2 regions of the Nocardioides sp. NBC_00368 genome follow, and region 2 is predicted to be linked to the other one. Evidence: riboswitches for the same ligand, from Rfam matches in the RefSeq annotation. Region 2 holds a riboswitch; the other holds the start of a gene.

Region 1 (9,221 bases), 750 kb from region 2:
GCGGCCGTCCTCGGCGCCGTCTACGCGACCGTGACGATCGCCCTCGGCGTACCTCTGGGCCTGGACATGATCCCCATCGCGATCATCGGCCTGGCGGCCAACGCCGCGACGTTCCGGCTCCTGCTGCCGCCGGAGGCGGTCGACGCGGCCGAGCACCGGACCAGCAGTACGCAGCGACCCAAGCCCCGGCTGCCGTGGCTGCCCCTCCTCCTGGTCGCGGTGCCGACCTTCGCGATGTGGTTCATCGACTCCGCGGCCTCGGCCTGGGGCGGGATCTACGTCGTCGACGGCCTCGGCGCCGCCGCCGCGGTCGGACCCGCGATCTACGCCGCCTACCAACTGGTGCTCCTGGCCGTACGTCTCCCCGGCGACCGCCTCGTCGCCCACTTCGGTCCGGAGCGGGTGATCCGGACCGGCGGCATCGTCGGCGTCGGCGCCCTGGTGCTGATCGTCGCCGCCCCGCACTGGAGCGTCGCGGCGGTCGGTTTCGCCGTTCTCGGCGGCAGCCTGGCGATGGTCCCGCCGCAGTCGTTCGTCGCCGCCGCCCACATCTCCCCGGACAACGCCGAGGAGGCGATCGCCCGGGTCAACCTCGCCAACTACGCCGGCTACCTCGCCGCCGCCTCCCTGATCGCCGCCGTCGCCGAGATCTTCGGCGAGCGCTCGATGTTCGTCATCCCGCTGGCGATCTCCGTCCTGGTCCCGCTGATGGCCAGCCGCTTCGCCACCCGCCCCGCGTCGGAGGCCGTGAAGCTCGGCTGATCAGGGGCGAAAATTTCCGTTCCGTTTCTTGACTCATTCAAGATTTCGCGTAGTCTCTGACGCGTGGGGAACGCGGACTACGAACAGCTGCTGAGAGGTGCCTCCCTGCGCGTCACTCGCCCGCGAGTGGCCGTTCTGGGGGCCGTCACCGAGAACGCGCACGCCGACACCGAGACCATCCTCGGAGCGGTGCGCGAGCGGCTTCCGGACGTCTCCCACCAAGCCGTCTACGACTCCCTCGCCGCCCTCTCGGCGGCCGGGATCGTACGCCGCATCCAGCCGTCCGGCTCGGTGGCTCGTTACGAGACCCGGGTCGGGGACAACCACCACCACGTGGTCTGCCGCTCCTGCGGGAGCATCGCCGACGTCGATTGCGCCGTCGGCCATGCGCCCTGCTTGACGGCATCGGACGACAACGGCTTCGTCGTCGACGAGGCCGAGGTCATCTACTGGGGCACCTGTCCGCAGTGCCAGGCCGCCCAGGGCAAGAACTGAGCAGCGCAGCAAATGATCCGAACAAGAAGGACTGGAACCTGATGTCTGAAGAGTCCGTGAGCAAGTGCCCGGTCATGAACGCCGGCCGCGTTCACCCGACCGTCGGCAGCGCCAACCAGGAATGGTGGCCCAACAAGCTCAACCTGAAGATCCTGGCCAAGCACCACCCTGCGGCCAACCCGGTCGACCCCGACTTCGACTACAAGACGGCCTTCGAGGCGCTCGACCTCGCCGCCGTCAAGGCTGACATCGCCGCGGTCCTGACCGACTCCAAGGACTGGTGGCCCGCCGACTTCGGCAACTACGGCCCGTTCATGATCCGCCTGGCGTGGCACGCCGCGGGCACCTACCGCAGCCACGACGGCCGCGGTGGCGCCGGCAGCGGTCAGCAGCGCTTCGCGCCGCTCAACTCCTGGCCCGACAACGTCTCGCTCGACAAGGGCCGCCGCCTGCTGTGGCCGGTCAAGGCCAAGTACGGCCAGGCGCTCTCCTGGGCCGACCTGTTCGTGCTGGTCGGCAACGTCGCGCTGGAGACCATGGGTCTGAAGACCTTCGGCTTCTCCGGTGGTCGTGAGGACGTGTGGGAGGCCGACGACGACGTCTACTGGGGCCCGGAGAAGGTCTGGCTCGATGACGAGCGCTACTCCGGCGACCGCGACCTGCAGGCGCCGCTGGCCGCCGTCCAGATGGGTCTGATCTACGTCAACCCGGAAGGCCCCAACGGTGAGCCCGACCCGATGAAGTCCGCGGTCGACATCAAGGAGACCTTCCGCCGCATGGGGATGGACTCCGAGGAGACCGTCGCCCTCATCGCCGGTGGCCACACCTTCGGCAAGACCCACGGTGCCCACCCCGACGACCTGATCGGTCCGGACCCGGAGGCCGCGCCCCTGGAGAACCAGGGCCTCGGCTGGAAGAACGGTCACGGCACCGGCGTCGGCCCCGACGCGGTCACCTCGGGCCTGGAGGTCACCTGGACCTACCACCCGACCCGCTGGGACAACGAGTTCTTCCACATCCTCTACGCCTACGACTGGGAGCTCACTGAGTCCCCGGCCGGCGCCAAGCAGTGGAAGCCGAAGAACAACGGCGGTGCCGACCTGGTGCCCGAGGCGTTCGGTGACGGCAAGCGCGAGCCGCGCATGCTCACCTCCGACCTCGCCCTGCGCATGGACCCTGAGTTCGACGCGATCTCGCGCCGCTTCAAGGACGACCAGGACGCCTTCTCCGACGCCTTCGCCCGCGCCTGGTTCAAGCTGACCCACCGCGACATGGGCCCGAAGAGCCGCTACGCCGGCGCCGAGGTCCCGGCCGAGGACCTGCCCTGGCAGGACCCGCTCCCGACCGGTTCGGCCGCCACCGACGACGCCTCGATCGCCGCCGCCAAGAAGGCGATCGCCGAGTCCGGCCTGACCGCGCAGCAGCTCGTCTCCACCGCCTGGAAGGCTGCGGCCACCTACCGCAACTCCGACAAGCGCGGTGGCGCCAACGGCGGTCGCATCCGCCTCGAGCCGCAGGTGTCCTGGAAGGTCAACCAGCCCGACGAGCTCAAGCCGGTCATCGCCGCCTACGAGCAGATCGCGGCCTCGACCGGGGTCTCCTTCGCCGACGTACTCGTCCTCGCCGGTGGCGTGGGTGTCGAGCAGGCCGCGAAGGCTGCCGGCTACGAGGTGACCGTGCCGTTCACGGCCGGCCGCGTCGACGCCACCCAGGAGCAGACCGACGTGGAGAACTTCGGCTGGCTCGAGCCGGTGGCCGACGGCTTCCGCAACTACGACTCCGGGTTCCTCAACCTGCCCTCCGAGTTCCTGTTCATCGACCGCGCCAACCTCCTGGGCCTCTCCGCCCCCGAGGCGACCGTCCTCACCGGCGGTCTGCGCGTGATCGGCAACAACTGGGACGGCTCGGACCTCGGTGTCTTCACCAAGACCCCGGGCGCGCTGACGAACGACTTCTTCGTCAACCTGCTCGACTACGACCAGCAGTGGACCCCGTCCGCCGACGAGACGACCTACTCCAGCACCAACGGCTGGACCGGTTCGCGCGTCGACCTGGTCTTCGGCGCCAACTCCGAGCTCCGCGCCATCGCCGAGCTCTACGCCGGTGACGACGCCAAGGAGAAGTTCGTCAAGGACTTCGTCAAGGCGTGGGTCAAGGTCATGGAGAACGACCGCTTCGACCTGAAGAAGTGATCTGCTGAGGTCGTACGCCGCGACGTACGACCGACACGGAGGCCGGCCCCTTTCGGGGTCGGCCTCCGTCGTCATACCCACCCGGGTAGGATCAACGGCCGCCGCAATCAGTCGCCTAGGTCAGGTGGAGCAATGGAACACCGGAGCGCCGAGCCTCCGAAGGGTCCGACCGGTCCGCCGCCGTCGTGGCGGCCGCCTCCTCCGCCCGCCTCTCCGCCCGCTCCTCGGATCGCGCCCGAGCCGCCGAGGACCACGCCCAGCCGACCCGGCGCCCGCCGCGCCGCGCCGACTCCGTCGGCCGCCCAGGCGTTGCTCGCCCGGGCCGAGCCGGCCAAGGTCTGGGTGACCGAGAAGTGGGCCGCGGCCAGGACCGCGACCAAGACGTCGGCGACGGGGGGCTCGGGGAACCGGCGCTCCGCGCCGCCGAGCTGGCGGCGCTGGGGGAAGCTCACCGCGAAGGTGGCCCTGGTCGGCTTCCTGGCGATCGCTCTGATCGGCTCGATGACGGCGATCGTGGCGTACAACCGAATCACTGTGCCCGACCCCAACGCCGAGTTCGAGGTCGAGACCTCGTTCGTCTACTACAGCAACGGCAAGACCGAGCTCGGCCGCTACCAGGAGGGCGACCAGAACCGGATCAAGCTGGAGGCCGACGAGATCCCGGAGATGGTCAAGCACGCCGTGGTCGCCGCCGAGGACCGCACCTTCTACGAGAACAGCGGCGTCGACGTGAAGGGCATCGTGCGCGCGGCCTTCTCCAACACCACCGAGGGCACTGCCGGGGGCGCTTCCACGATCACTCAGCAGTACGTCAAGAACTACTACCTCAACTCCGAGCGGTCCTACTCGCGCAAGCTGAAGGAAGCGGTCATCGCCCTGAAGCTGACCCGGCAGAAGAGCAAGGACCAGATCCTCACCGACTACCTCAACACGATCTACTTCAACCGCGGCGCCTACGGCATCGAGGCCGCCGCGAAGGCCTACTTCGCGAAGTCGACCAAGGACCTGTCGCTGCAGGAGACCGCCGCGCTCGCGGCGATCCTCAACAACCCGGCCGGTTTCGACCCGGCCAGCAGCACCTTCCGCGGCAAGGAGAAGCTGCTCGGCCGCTACCAGTACGTCCTCTCCGGCATGGTCGACCTCGGCTACCTGAAACAGGCCGAGGCCGACAAGGTGAAGGACGCGCTGCCGAAGTTCCCGGCGAAGACGGTGCCCAGCCGGCTCGGCGGCCAGCGTGGCCACGCGCTCACCATGATCAAGGCCGAGCTGCTCGGCCTGAAGGGCGCCGACGGCAAGCCGCTGTTCACCGAGGAGAAGATCGACAGCGGTGGCCTGCGGATCACCGCGACCCTCTCCCCGAAGGTGATGAAGGCATCGGCCACCGCGGCCAAGACGGTGAAGCCGAAGAACCGCAAGGCGTACGTCAAGAACGACCCGGAGCAGAAGAACGCCCTGCACGTGGCGACCGCCTCGGTCGACGTCGCCTCCGGAGCGCTGCTCGGCTTCTACGGTGGCCAGGACTACCTCGACAGCCAGCACAACTGGGCCGCGACCGGCGGCCACGCGGGGTCGACGATGAAGGTCTTCGCCACCGCTGCGGCGATCGCGAAGGGCTACTCGCTGGAGTCGACCTGGGCGGGCGACTCGCCGTTCACCACGTACACCGGCTCACAGGTCGTCAACGAGGGCGAGCAGGCCGGCGTCGCCGCCGGCATGGACTACGGCCAGTACATCACCATGCTCAAGGCGCTGGAGCAGTCGGTGAACACGGCCTACATCGACATGACCGAGTCGATGGGTGGGGCCGAGGAGGGGCGCAAGGCCGTCTACCAGACCGCGCTCGACGCGGGGCTGACGCCGGAGAAGGCTGACCCGAGGTATCCCGGCATCCCGAGCACGTCCGGCTACCTCACCGACCAGGACGACCGGATCGCGCTGGGCGGCGCCAACGTCAGCCCGATCAACATGGCCAACGCCTACGCCACGATCGCCAACGGCGGCTACCGCCACGACGTGCATGTGGTGAAGAAGGTCCGCGACCGCGCCGGCAACGTCCTCTACAGCTGGAACGGCCGCAAGAACGCCCGGCACGCGATCTCGGAGGACATCGCCGCCGACGTGACGTACGCGATGCAGGGCGTGGTGCAGAGCGGCTCGGGCCAGAAGGCCCAGAGCATCGGCCGGCCGGTCGCCGGCAAGACCGGCACCGGCACCTGCACGAACGAGCAGTACGTCTGCTCGTCCTGGTTCGTCGGGTTCACCCCGCAGATCGCGACCGCCGTGCGCTACTCGCGCGGCAACGGCGAGGGGAAGCTCGACGGAGGCTGGATGCCGTCCTACTTCGGTGCCGACTATCCCACCGAGACCTGGGCCGCCATCATGGCGAAGGCCATGGAGGGCAAGGAGATCGAGAGCTTCCCGGAGCCGGTCTATGTCGACGGCCAGGACCCGGAGCCCGGCCACGAGAAGCAGCTGATCGCGCCGCCGCCACCACCTCCCGAGGAGGACGACGGCGAGGAGTGCGACCCGATCGCGGAGTTCTTCGGCGCCTGTGAGGGCGACGGCAACGGCAACGGCAATCCCTGGGAAGGTCGTCCGTGATCTGAGATACGTGCCCACGTATCGAGATGACGAGTTGGTGGGCGCACCCCGTCTCGGGCAGCATCTTCGCCGAAGGTCACGACTGCCAGCGCGAAGCCCCGGCTTGCTGGCGGGCAACCCTCCCACGCGGTGGGGTGCTCCGGGTGACGACCAGGCCCGCGCCGAGGTGGCGTGGGCAAGCGCGTGCTTCGCCGGGCAGCCTCGTGCAGCCCTGGGGAGCCATGACCCCCGAAGGGTGCCCCCATGTCCCTGCTCCCGCTCGTCGGCTCGAAGACCCAGGTCCCGCTGCTGGACGGAACGACCGTGACGTACGCCAACCTCGATGTCGCCGCGTCGGCGCCGGCCCTGCAGGCCGTGGCCGACCGGGTGGCCGAGGTGCTGCCGTGGTACGCCTCGGTGCACCGTGGCGCCGGCTATCTGTCCCAGGTCTCGACCGCCCTCTACGAGGAGTCGCGTGCGACGATCGGCGGGTACGTCGGGGCCCGTGAGGACGATGTCACCGTCATCACCCGCAACACGACCGACGCGGTGAACCTGCTGGCCGGCTGCGTACCCGGGCGGGTCCTCGTCCTGGACATCGAGCACCACGCCAACCTGCTCCCGTGGCACCGGGTCGAGGCGGGCGTCACCGCCGTCGCCGGCCGGGACACCCTTGCCGGCACCATCGACGCTCTGGCCGGCGAGCTGGCCCGAGGTGACTACGCCCTGGTGGCCGTCACCGGAGCCTCCAACGTCACCGGCGAGGCGCTGCCGGTGGGCGAGATCGTCACCCTGGCCCACGCCCACGGCGCCCGGGTCCTCGTCGACGGCGCCCAGCTGCTCGCCCACCGGCACTTCTCGCTGGCCGCGACCGGCGCCGACTACGTCGCCTTCTCCGGTCACAAGCTCTACGCGCCCTACGGTGCCGGTGCTCTCGTCGGGCGCCGCGACTGGCTCGACGTCGGCACCCCCTACCTCGCCGGGGGAGGGGCGGTCGACGACGTGGAGGTGGGCGAGACCACGTGGCAGCCCGCCCCCGCACGCCACGAGGGCGGCTCGCCCAACGTCGTCGGCGCGGCTGCGCTGGCCGCGGCGTGCACGACCCTCGGCGGCGTCTCGGCCGCCGAGCTGGACCGCCACGAGGCGTCGCTGAGGGGGCGCCTCGTGGCCGGCCTGTCCGCGCTGGAGGGCGTCGACGTCGTCCGCCTGTGGGCCGATTCCGAGGAGCCGGTCGGGGTCGTCACGTTCACCGTCGACGGCATCGAGCCCGGCCGGGTGGCTGCCTACCTCTCGGCCGAGCACGGCCTGGGCGTACGCGACGGCCGCTTCTGCGCCCAGCCGCTCCTCAAGCGCCTCGGGCTCGCCGGCGGCGCGGTCCGCGCGAGCATCGGCATCGGGACCTCGGTCGCCGACGTGGACCGGCTGGTGGCCGGCGTACGTGCTCTTCTCGACGGTGACGTCCGAGGCGACTACATCCTCCTCGACGGCGCCTGGACGCTCGCCGAGGACCCGCGGCCGTTGGTCGGACCGGTCGGTCTCACCCGCCTCGCCGACACCGCCGGGTCGTGCGGCGCGGCGGTGTAGTGCGGGGATGAATCCAGGCGCTCACGGTGTTGAGGAACTGTGAGTGAACGAGTGCATGGCGAGCGGAAGGTACGCGGCGGCAAGCTCGTCGTCGTCGACGCGACGGTCTCCGCCGACACGATCATCGACGTCGTCCTCTCGGGCGACTTCTTCCTGGAACCCGACGAGGCGCTGGGGTGGCTGACCGCGGCGCTGGAGGGACAGCCGGCCGACGCGTCCCTCGACCGGCTGACGGCCTCGCTGGACGCTGCCGCGCGTGACGCCGAGCTGGTCGGCTTCGGCACCCGCGACATCGCCCTGACGGTGCTGCGCGCGCTCGGCCGGGCCACGACCTGGGACGACCTCGACCTCGAGATCGTCGAGACCGGACCGCTGTCGCCGACGATGCAGATGGCCCTCGACGAGGTCATCGTCCGCCAGGTCGCCGAGGGTCGCCGCGCCCCCAACCTGAGGTTCTGGGACTGGGCCAGCAGCGCGGTCGTGATCGGCAGCTACCAGTCGCTCTCCAACGAGGTCGACGCGGCCGCCGCCGAGCGTCACGGCATCGAGGTCGTACGCCGCGTCTCCGGTGGCGGCGCGATGTTCATCGAGCCGGGCAACACGATCACCTACAGCCTCGCCGTGCCCGACACGCTCGTGGCCGGCATGTCCTTCCAGGAGTCCTACGCCTTCCTCGACGAGTGGGTGCTCCGCGGCCTGCGCAGCGTCGGCATCGAGGCCGCGTACGCCGGCCTGAACGACATCGCCTCGCCGGTCGGCAAGATCGCCGGCGCCGCGCAGAAGCGGATCCCCGGCGGCGTCCTCCACCACGTCACGATGGCCTACGACATCGATGCCGACAAGATGCTCGAGGTGCTCCGGATCGGCCGGGAGAAGATGTCCGACAAGGGCACCAGGAGCGCGGCCAAGCGCGTCGACCCGATCCGTTCCCAGACCGGGCTGCCCCGGGACAAGGTCATCGGCGCTCTGCTCGCCGAGTTCGAACAGAGCTTCGGGTCTGCGTACGTCGAGCTCGATCAGGCGACGATGGACGAGGCGGCAGCGCTGGTTGTCGGCAAGCACGCGACACGGGAGTGGATCAACCGGGTGCCGTAGGCGTGGAGCTCACTCCACGGACACGACTGGATCTCGGCCCGCTTCGCGGCTTCGCAGGCTCAGCCGCTGCGCTCGCGCGATCTCCAAATCGTTTTTGGGCCTGGCGACTTCGTCGCCGGGCCCAAAAGATTTGGACTCCGCTGCTCGGAGCGTTCCTTGGATGAGATGGGGGGGTCCTCATTCACGACCGACATCACGAGCAGCGGAGCGTCGCCAGTTTGGCACGCTCGAACTGGCCGTCGCAATAGGTGAAGGCCCCTCCGGCCCTATTTTCTGTCGGTCGATCCGCAGGGCAGAACTCATGGAGTATCGAAAGTGTCTTTCTAGAGGCCTTCGACCCTGCCGTCGGCCCCGGGCGCGGGAGTATGGCGGGGCTGCGAATGACGCTGGCGGCGGTGGTCGGCTACCCTGGACACATGCAGATGTCTGTCCTGCTTCTTAGGCAGCCGCGCTGACCCTGAGGGACACACCCCGGTCACGCGGCTACCCCTCCATGTGAGGGGCCTTTTTAGT
Region 2 (9,221 bases):
TCCCCCTCACACTGCCCGACATCCTGGAAGCGATGGCCGATGCGATCCCCGACCGCACGGCAGTCGTCACCACCGAGCGCGCCTACACGTACGCCGAGATCGACGAGCGTGCCACGCGCCTGGCCAACCACCTGCTGAGCGTCGGCCTCGAGCCGGGTGCCCAGGTCGCCGTCCACGCGACCAACCGGATCGAGTGGGTCGACGCCCTCTACGGGTGCCTCAAGGCCCGCACGATCCCGGTCAACATCAACCACGCCTACCGGCGTGACGAGCTCGCCAGGACGTACGCCGCCACCGACTGCGTCGCGGCCATCGTCTCCCCCGAGTTCACCGACGACCTCGACGAGCTCTCGCTGTCGTTGGATCACCGGGTCGTCCTGGGCCCCGACTACGACGCCAAGGTCGCCGCGGCGTCCAAGGAGCGGCCGACGGTCGGGCGCACGCCCGGCGACTGGCACATCATCTTCACCACCGGCACCACCGGCACTCCGAAGGGCGCGGTCTGGCGCCAGGAGGACCTGATCTGGGCGGCCCTGAACACCGTCCGCCGCAACGCGCCGATCCCGTCGGTCGAGGGCCTCGCCGCCGAGGCGGCCGCCCGCGCCTCGGGCGTCGTGCTGCTCGCCGGTGGGCCGCTGCTGCACGGCCAGAGCCAGCTGCTGCTCCTGCGCGCGCTGGTCGCCGGCGGCACCGCGGTGCTCGACACCTCCGAGGCGTTCTCGGCCGAGGCCTTCCTCGACCTCGCCGAGAAGTCCGGCGCCACCGCGATCACCCTCCTCGGCGACGCCCAGGCGCGGCCGGTGGCTGCCGCGCGGCTCGTCGGCAAGAAGCGCTGGCCGCTGCACTCGCTCGCGGGCGTCTCCAACACCGCGGCGCCGCTCTCCGACGGCGTCCTGTCCGTGCTGCGCGACGCGTTCGCCCGGCGGGTCATCGTCGACTCCTACGGCACCCTGGAGACCGGCGTCACCGGGTCCCGCGCCGACGACGGCTCGGCGCTCGCGCCCGGCGAGGCGCGGTTCATGGTGGGCCCGGAGGTGGAGGTCTTCAACCCCGACCTCACCCCGGCGGCTCCCGGTGTCGAGGGGCTGCTGGCCCGCTCCGGCCCGGCTGCGCTCGGCTACTACAAGGACAACGCCCGCTCGGCCACCGCGATCAAGCTGATCGACAACCGGCGCTGGACCTTCCCCGGCGACCTCGCCCGTCGTGAGGAGGACGGCTCGATCACGCTGCTCGGCCGGGCCGCGACCTTGGTGCGGACCGGTGATCTCGAGATCCACCCGGAGAAGATCGAGGGCGTGCTGCTCGCCCACGCCGACGTCGTCGACGCCGCGGTCTTCGGTATGCCCCACCCGCGCTGGGGCCAGCAGGTCGCGGCTCTGGTGCAGCTGACACCGGGCTCCGAGATCGCCGCTGCCGACCTGCGCAAGCACGCCCGTGACGTACTCGGGGAGTCGCACGAGCCCAAGCTCGTCCTGCTCGTCGAGTCGGTGCCGCGTACGCCGGCCGGGACCGTCGACTACCGCGCCGCCACCGGCCTCACCGCCGATCTGCTCAGCACCGGCGGACCCGGCAACGGTGCCAGGGCCCTCGACGAGACCGATGCCGAGGCTGCCGCAAACTAGCCGAGTCGGCGCAACTGTCCCGCCACCGGACGCCGAGTCGGCGCGTCTGTCCCAGCTGCTCGGGACATTCGCGCCGACTCGGCGCTGTTTTCCGGGACTGACGCGCCGGATCGGCGTTGGGTCAGGATTGCCGGTCGGGGGCGTCCGGGTCGTCGGGGGGCGGCGGCTCGGTCGCCTCGGGCGGGAGCTCGGGCAGGTGGTGCCCGAACGGGACCTGCTGGACCTGGCCGAGCGCGGCCAGGACGGAGGGCAGCATCGCCTTGGCGGTGCGCTTGTAGCCCATCGCGCTGGGGTGGAAGTGGTCGATGGCGAACATCTCGTCGGGGTTCGTGATGAAGAACGGGCCGACGACGTCGGAGAGCGAGACGACGTGGGCACCCCGGGCCAGCGCGGTCTCCCGCTGGCCGTCGGCCAGCTGCTTGGCGATCCTGCGCCCGAGCGAGCGCAGCGGCTGCGGCAGCGGCCGCACCGCGCCCACGTCCGGGCAGGTGCCGACGACCACCTCGGCGCCGCGCTCGCGCAGGGCGTCGATGACCTCGCCCAGCACCCGGGTGGAGTCCTTCTGCGGCACCCGGTGGGTGACGTCGTTCCCGCCCACGATGACCACCGCGACGTCGGGCCGATAGCTATCCGGCAGCGACTCGAGCTGGGCCGGGACCATCGAGGTCTCGGCGCCGACCACCGCAGCCGTACGCAGCCGCACCGGTCGTTGCAGCGCCTTGGCCGTGCCCTTGGCCAGCCGGGCGCCGAGGGTGCCGCCCCTGGTCTCCGCTCCCAGTCCGGCGGCGATCGAGTCGCCGAGGATCAGGAGCTCGACCGGCGTACCCCCGTAGGTCTTCTTGTAGACCTTGTCGGCGTCGATCGCCTCCTCGCCGAGAGGCTTGCCGATCACGTCGCGCGCGTGCGCCGCCTGTCTCTTCAGCAACGTCACGAACCCGGCCCCCGCAGCCGCCCCCACCACACCAACTGCGCCGGCAACGCCGGCGGTGGCGGCGACCATGCCGAGCCACCTGGCCTCTTCACTCGTCTTCGCGCTGCTCACATTCCTCATGTGTACCCCACGAGGGTGAACGGGCGGTTGGTTCGTCTAGGTATGCAGAGAAACCGTCGCTTCCCACGCGGAGTTCCGCACGGGAAGCGACGGTTCCGCTACATACCTAGACGAACATCCACGGACCTACGCCTGGGAGAGCCCAGCCTCCTCGAAGGAGTCGTAGTTGGGGGCGATGGTGGCGCGCGGGCCGACGATGCCGCTGACCGCGTCGAGGGTCTTGAGGCCGTGGCCGGTGTTGATGATCACCGTCTCCAGGCTCGGGTCCAGGGCGCCGGTCTCGACGAGCTTCTTGGTGACCGCGAGAGTGGTGCCGCCGGCGGTCTCGGTGAAGATGCCCTCGGTGCGGGCCAGGAGCACGATCGCGGCGCGGATCTCGTCGTCGGTGACCTCCTCGACGGCGCCGCCGGAGGACCGGGTGGCGTCGAGGACGTAGATGCCGTCCGCCGGGTTGCCGATCGCCAGCGACTTGGCGATGGTGTCGGGCTTGACCGGGCGGATGGCGTCGACGCCGGCCTTGAACGCGGTCGCGACCGGGTTGCAGCCGGTCGCCTGGGCACCGAAGATCCGGTAGGGCTTCTCCTCGACCAGACCGAGCTTGATCAGCTCCTTGAAGGCCTTGTCGACCTTGGTCAGCTGGGATCCGGAAGCCACCGGGATGACGATCTGGTCGGGCAGGCGCCAGCCGAGCTGCTCGGCGATCTCGAAGCCGAGGGTCTTGGAGCCCTCGGCGTAGAAGGGACGTACGTTGACGTTCACGAACGCCCAGCCGTCCTCCTCCGCGGCGATCTCCTGGGCGAGCTTGTTGACGTCGTCGTAGTTGCCGTCGACGGCGATCAGGTTGTCGGTGAAGACGGCGGAGTTGACCTGCTTGGGCTGCTCGAGGTTGCTGGGGATGAAGACCGCGGTGGGGATCCCAGCACGGGCGCCGGCGGCGGCGACCGCGTTGGCCAGGTTGCCGGTCGAGGGGCAGGCGAAGACCTTGGCGTCGAGCTCGCGGGCGGCGCTGAGCGCGCAGGCGACCACGCGGTCCTTGAACGAGTTGGTCGGGTTGGTCGAGTCGTCCTTCACCCAGATCTTCTCGACGCCGAGCTCCTTGGCGAGGTTCTTCGCGTCCAGGAGCCGGGTGAAGCCGGGCTCGGTGTTGGGGCTCTGCTCGATGTCGTCGGGCACCGGCAGCAGCGCCTTGTAGCGCCAGATGTTGCGGGGTCCGGCCTCGATCTCCTCGCGGGTCACGGCCGGGAAGTCATAGGCCACCTCCAGTGGCCCGAAACACTCCGGACAGGCGTAGTGCGGACCGAGGTCGATCTGGTTGCCACACTCCCGGCACGACAGCGCCGAGGCGTTGCCGAAAGCACCCTCGCGCAGGCCCTTCGTCTCCGTGGTCGCAGCGCTCATGAGAAACCTCCTCCTCATCTTCCCCGATCACGTCTCTCGCGCCGGGCCGGAATTAGCACCTGCTCCGCGCCCTGCCCGTGGTCGGGAGGAGGCTCGCGGTCGGTTGCCGGGACTTCACTGGGCCGTTCCCTCAGTCCCTCTCGATGAGCAGTAGCGATCGTACGGCAGGTATCCGGCGCCCCACACACCCGGGTTCCACTCCGCGGACCAACTGTCCGCTATCTGGACATGGGCGGCTCAGCGAGCGCGGAGGCGGCGCAGCATCCGGGCGTCGTCGAAGCCCACCGCCCGGGCGGCCGACTCCATGGTGGTGCCGGCGGCGAGCAGGTGGTCGGCACGCTCGCGGCGGAGCGCCTGCTGGTAGCGGAGCGGGGTGAGACCGGTCGCGCGTACGAAGGCGCGGGTCAGGGTGCGCTCGCTGACACCCGCGCCCTCGGCCAGACCGGAGAGCGGAAGCGGCTCGGCGAACCGGGCGTCGATGACGTCCTGCACATGGTGGACGGTGTCGTCGAGATGGTTGCGGTGGCGCAGCAGGACGCTCTCCTGCGGCTGGTCGCCGTTGCGCCGCGCGTAGACGACCATGTCGCGGGCGACCCGCGCCGCCAGCGCCGGTCCGTGGCGCATCGCGAGCAGGTGCAGGCTCAGGTCGATGCCGCTGGCGATACCGGCCGACGTCACGATCCGGTCATCGCTGGTGAACAGTACGTCGCGCACCACCCGGGCCTTCGGGTAGCGCCTCGCGAGCGCATCCTGGAGATCGTGATGGGTGGTGCACAGACGCCCGTCGAGGAGACCCGCCTGGCCGAGGGCGTCGGCACCCGCGCACACGCTCGCCACCTCACCCCCGGCCGCATGATGACCACGCAGCCGCTCGGCGGTCTCGGGCGTGAGCCGGGGGCCGGCGACGAGGTCGTACGCCGCCTTCCACCCCGGCACGAGCAGCAGGTCGCCAGGGTCGAGGTCGGGCCACTCGGCCGTCGCCGCCAACGGCAGTCCTTGGGCCGAGAGCACCTCTCCCTGATCGGCGCCCGCCACATAGACGAGGTCGTAGGGATGACCCAGGCCGCCGGCGGTGTGGAACGCCTGGGCCGGCCCGGCGAGATCGAGCAGATGTACGCCGGGCAGCAGCACGAACACGACCTTGCTCACGCGGCAGATGCTGCCACAGCCTCCAGCTCGGCGATGGTCGCGATCTCGGCGAACCGGCCGCTGAGCACGAGCTTCGTACGCTCCACGATCTCCGCGGCCGACAGCCCGCCCAGCGGCTCCGTGGTGACGGCGTCGGCCACGTAGGTGACCCGGTAGCCGAGGTCGGAGCCGATCCTTGCGGTGGTCTCGACACACTGCTCGGCGCGGATCCCGCAGACCACGAGCTCGGTGACGCCGTGCTCGGTCAGCACCTGCTGGAGGTTGGTCGTGGTGAAGGCGTTGTGCGAGGTCTTGCGCACCTCGACGTCGCCGTCCTGCGGGCCGCTGAGCCCGTCGAGGTAGCGCACGTGACCCGAGGCCGGGTCGAAGGCGCCGCCGCTGCCGGGCTCGGTGTGCAGCACCCACACGACCAGGTCGCCGGCCGCTCGCGCGAGGCTCACCAGCCGGTCGGCGCGCTCGGCGATGTCGGGGTACAGGGTCTGCTCCCACTTCCCGAGCTGGCGGAAGGATTCCTGGATGTCGATGACGAGGAGGGCACGATTGCTCATGCCTCCAGTGTGCGAGCTGCCCGCTCGATGCACGAGGCATCAAGCGGGCAGCATCCGGAACGATCCGGTCAGGCAGCGGCCACCGTGCTCTGCGTCGTGGCCTCTCCCCCGGCGGGCGCCAGGGCGCCGCGTACGACATCCCTGACATCGCTCACCAGGTTGATCTTCAGCGCCTGCTTCACGTCGTCGGGCACCTCGTCCAGGTCGGGCTCGTTGCGCTGGGGCACGAAGACCTCGGTCAGACCGGCCCGCTGGGCGGCGAGCAGCTTCTGCTTGAGGCCACCGATGGGCAGCACCCGGCCGGAGAGGGAGACCTCACCGGTCATGCCGACCTCGCTGCGCACCGGGCGACCGGTCGCGAGGGAGGTCAGCGCGGTGACCATGGTGATGCCGGCGCTCGGCCCGTCCTTGGGCACCGCACCTGCCGGCACGTGGACGTGCAGCGAGCGGTCGAGCACGGCCGGGTCGACGCCCAGCTCGGCCGCGTGCGAGCGCACGAACGAGAGCGCGATCTGCGCGGACTCCTTCATCACCTCGCCGAGCTGACCGGTGATGTTCAGCCCGGTCTGCCCGTCGGACGCCGACGCCTCGATGAAGAGCACGTCCCCACCGAGTCCCGTGACGGCCAGTCCGGTGGCGACACCCGGGACCGACGTACGCTCCGCCGACTCCGGCGTGAACCGGGGCCGTCCGACGAGGTCCTTGAGGTTGTCCAGGTCGACCTCGACGTGCTCCGCGCCGGTGGCCAGCTTCGTCGCCGCCTTGCGCAGCGCCTTGGCGATGAGCCGCTCGAGCTGGCGTACGCCCGCCTCGCGGGTGTAGTTCGCGGCCAGCTCACGCAGCGCCTCGTCGGCGACCGTGACCTCCTCGGCGGTCACCGCGGCACGCTCGAGCTGCCGGGGCAGCAGGAAGTCGCGGGCGATGGCGACCTTGTCGTCCTCGGTGTAGCCGTCGATCGTGACCAGCTCCATCCGGTCCAGCAGCGCGCTCGGGATCTGCTCCACGACGTTGGCCGTGGCGATGAAGAGCACGTCGGAGAGGTCCAGGTCGAGCTCGAGGTAGTGGTCGCGGAAGGTGTGGTTCTGCGCCGGGTCGAGCACCTCGAGCAGGGCCGCGGCCGGGTCACCGCGGTAGTCGGAGCCGACCTTGTCGACCTCGTCGAGTAGCACGACCGGGTTCATGGAGCCGGCCTCCTTGACGGCCCGCACGATGCGGCCGGGCAGCGCGCCGACGTAGGTGCGCCGGTGACCGCGGATCTCGGCCTCGTCGCGCACACCGCCCAGCGCGACCCGGACGAACTTCCGTCCGAGCGAGCGGGCGACCGACTCACCGAGCGAGGTCTTGCCGACTCCCGGAGGACCGGCCAGCAGCACCACGGCACCCGACCCACGGCCACCGATGACCTGCAGACCACGCTCGGCCCGCCGGGCCCTGACCGCCAGGTATTCGACGATCCGGTCCTTGACCTCCTCGAGGCCGTGGTGGTCGGCGTCGAGCACCTCACGAGCGGCGGTCACGTCGGTGGAGTCCTCGGTGACCACGCCCCACGGCAGCTCCAGGACGGTGTCGAGCCAGGTGCGGATCCACGCGGTCTCGGGGTTCTGCTCGGAACCACGCTCGAGCTTGTCGACCTCGCGCAGCGCGGCCTCGCGTACGGTCTCGGGGAGGTCGGCGGCCTCGACCCGGGCCCGGTAGTCGTCGGAGCCCTCGGGCTCGCCCTCGCCGAGCTCCTTGCGGATCGCGGCGAGCTGCTGGCGCAGCAGGAACTCCCGCTGCGTCTTCTCCATGCCCTCGCGGACATCCTCGGCGATCTTGTCGCTGACCTCGGACTCGGCGATGTGGTCCTTGGCCCAGGCGATCACCTTCTCGAGCCGCTCCTCGACGTCCGGCGTCTCGAGCAGCTCGCGCTTGGCCTCGTCGTCGAGGTAGGGCGCATAGCCGGCGGTGTCGGCGATCTCGGACGGCTCGATGAGCCGGTTGACCTGGTCGATGACCGGCCAGGCCTCACGGCGCTGCAGCACCGCGACGACCAGCCGCTTGTACTCCTCGGCCAGCTCCTTCGCGTGCTCCGTCGTCGTCTCGGTGGCGGGCTCGACCTCGACCCACAGCGCCGCGCCGGGTCCGGTCACGCCGGAGCCGATCTTCGCGCGGCCGACGGCCCTCAGCACCGCTGCGGGCTCACCGCCCCGGAAGCGGCCGACGCGCTCGATCGTGGCGACAGCGCCGTACGTCGCATACCGGTCCCCCAGCCGCGGCGCCACCAGCAGCCGGCTCTCCGAGCCGGCTCGGGCGGCATCGACGGCAGCCTGCGCGGCCTCGTCGAGCTCGATGGGCACGACCATCCCCGGCAGGACCACGGCGTCCGAGACGAACAGCACAGGAAGCTTGTCCATGCGGACCCTCCTAGAAAGTTGAGTGATACTGGCTCAACTTCCGGGAGCAACCGGATGTTCCCTCCGGTTATCGTGTTCGCTGTCAGCGGACGGCGCGAGCTGTAACACGCTGTTACACCCACTATCCGGTCGTTCAGAACGACCGGATAGTGCTCCGAACGACGTGTTACAGGGCCGCCGCGTCGGTCGCCAGCCCACGCAACAGCCCGAGCACGCCCTCCGGCCCGGCGACCTCGAGATCGGCCAGCCCCGCGAGCGGGCCACGGTCGGGCCCGGCGTGGGAGTAGACGAGCAGCGTCGGAGACCCGGTGGTCTTTCCCCACGCCTTGACGGCCTCGAACGCCTCGATGTCACCCAGGTCGTCACCGCCGAACAGGATCGCGCCCGGCTCGACCACCGAGATCAGCGTCTCGATGGCGTGACCCTTGTGCATGCCGGGGGCGCGTACCTCGATGACCTGCTTGCCGGGCTCGATCATCAGTCCGTGCTCGGCAGCCAGCTCGGTCAGCGGCGGAAGCAGGCGCGCGGTGAGAGCGTCGGGGTCGGGGAACCGGCGGGTGTGGACGCCGACGGCGAGACCCTTCTCCTCGATGTAGGCGTCCTGCGCCCCGTGCGCGGCGAGCACCGCCGGGAGCGCCGCCTCGAAGGCACCCAGCCCCTCGGGCGGCGGCGGGCCGACGACGACCCGGTCCGAGCCGCTCCAGCGCTCGTTGCCGTACTGCCCGAAGACATACAGCTCCTTGCCGAGCTCCGCGAGCGCGTCGGCGATCGCCGCCAGCCCGCCCAGCTCGACGACCTGTCCGGCCGGGCGGCCGGTGACGATGGCGACCGCCTTCACCCGGGCCGCGAGCGCGATCAGGGCCGAGGCCGCGTCCGGATGGATCCGGGCCGAGGCGGGGTCCTCGACGATCGGCGAGAGCGTGCCGTCGAAGTCGAGGCCGACGAGGGTCTCGGCGGCGGCAGCCGCGATCGCGGCGTACTTCTGCTCTCCTGCTGTGCCATCAGGCTGGAGTTCGGCCATGCCTCAACTGTGACACGGCAACGACCTCCGAGCCGACCG

What was found. Region 2 has a riboswitch for S-adenosylmethionine ahead of thrC (threonine synthase). Riboswitches for the same ligand answer to the same signal wherever they lie in the genome.
Region 1: it holds a riboswitch for S-adenosylmethionine, as region 2 does, so the genes downstream of both, OG984_RS28545 (aminotransferase class V-fold PLP-dependent enzyme) here and thrC (threonine synthase) in region 2, are expected to answer to the same signal.

The regions. Positions count from the first base shown of each region.
Region 1 is NZ_CP107970.1:5,967,539-5,976,759, forward strand. It holds gene OG984_RS28525 (MFS transporter) at 1-762, shown strand, start outside; gene OG984_RS28530 (Fur family transcriptional regulator) at 826-1,257, shown strand; gene katG (catalase/peroxidase HPI) at 1,299-3,449, shown strand; gene OG984_RS28540 (transglycosylase domain-containing protein) at 3,582-6,050, shown strand; SAM riboswitch class IV at 6,125-6,238, shown strand; gene OG984_RS28545 (aminotransferase class V-fold PLP-dependent enzyme) at 6,294-7,613, shown strand; gene OG984_RS28550 (lipoate--protein ligase family protein) at 7,653-8,708, shown strand.
Region 2 is NZ_CP107970.1:5,213,207-5,222,427, reverse strand. It holds gene OG984_RS24945 (AMP-binding protein) at 1-1,622, shown strand, start outside; gene OG984_RS24940 (SGNH/GDSL hydrolase family protein) at 1,744-2,664, opposite strand; gene thrC (threonine synthase) at 2,800-4,071, opposite strand; SAM riboswitch class I at 4,083-4,221, opposite strand; gene OG984_RS24930 (GlxA family transcriptional regulator) at 4,309-5,220, opposite strand; gene OG984_RS24925 (isochorismatase family protein) at 5,217-5,768, opposite strand; gene lon (endopeptidase La) at 5,837-8,161, opposite strand; gene otsB (trehalose-phosphatase) at 8,328-9,182, opposite strand.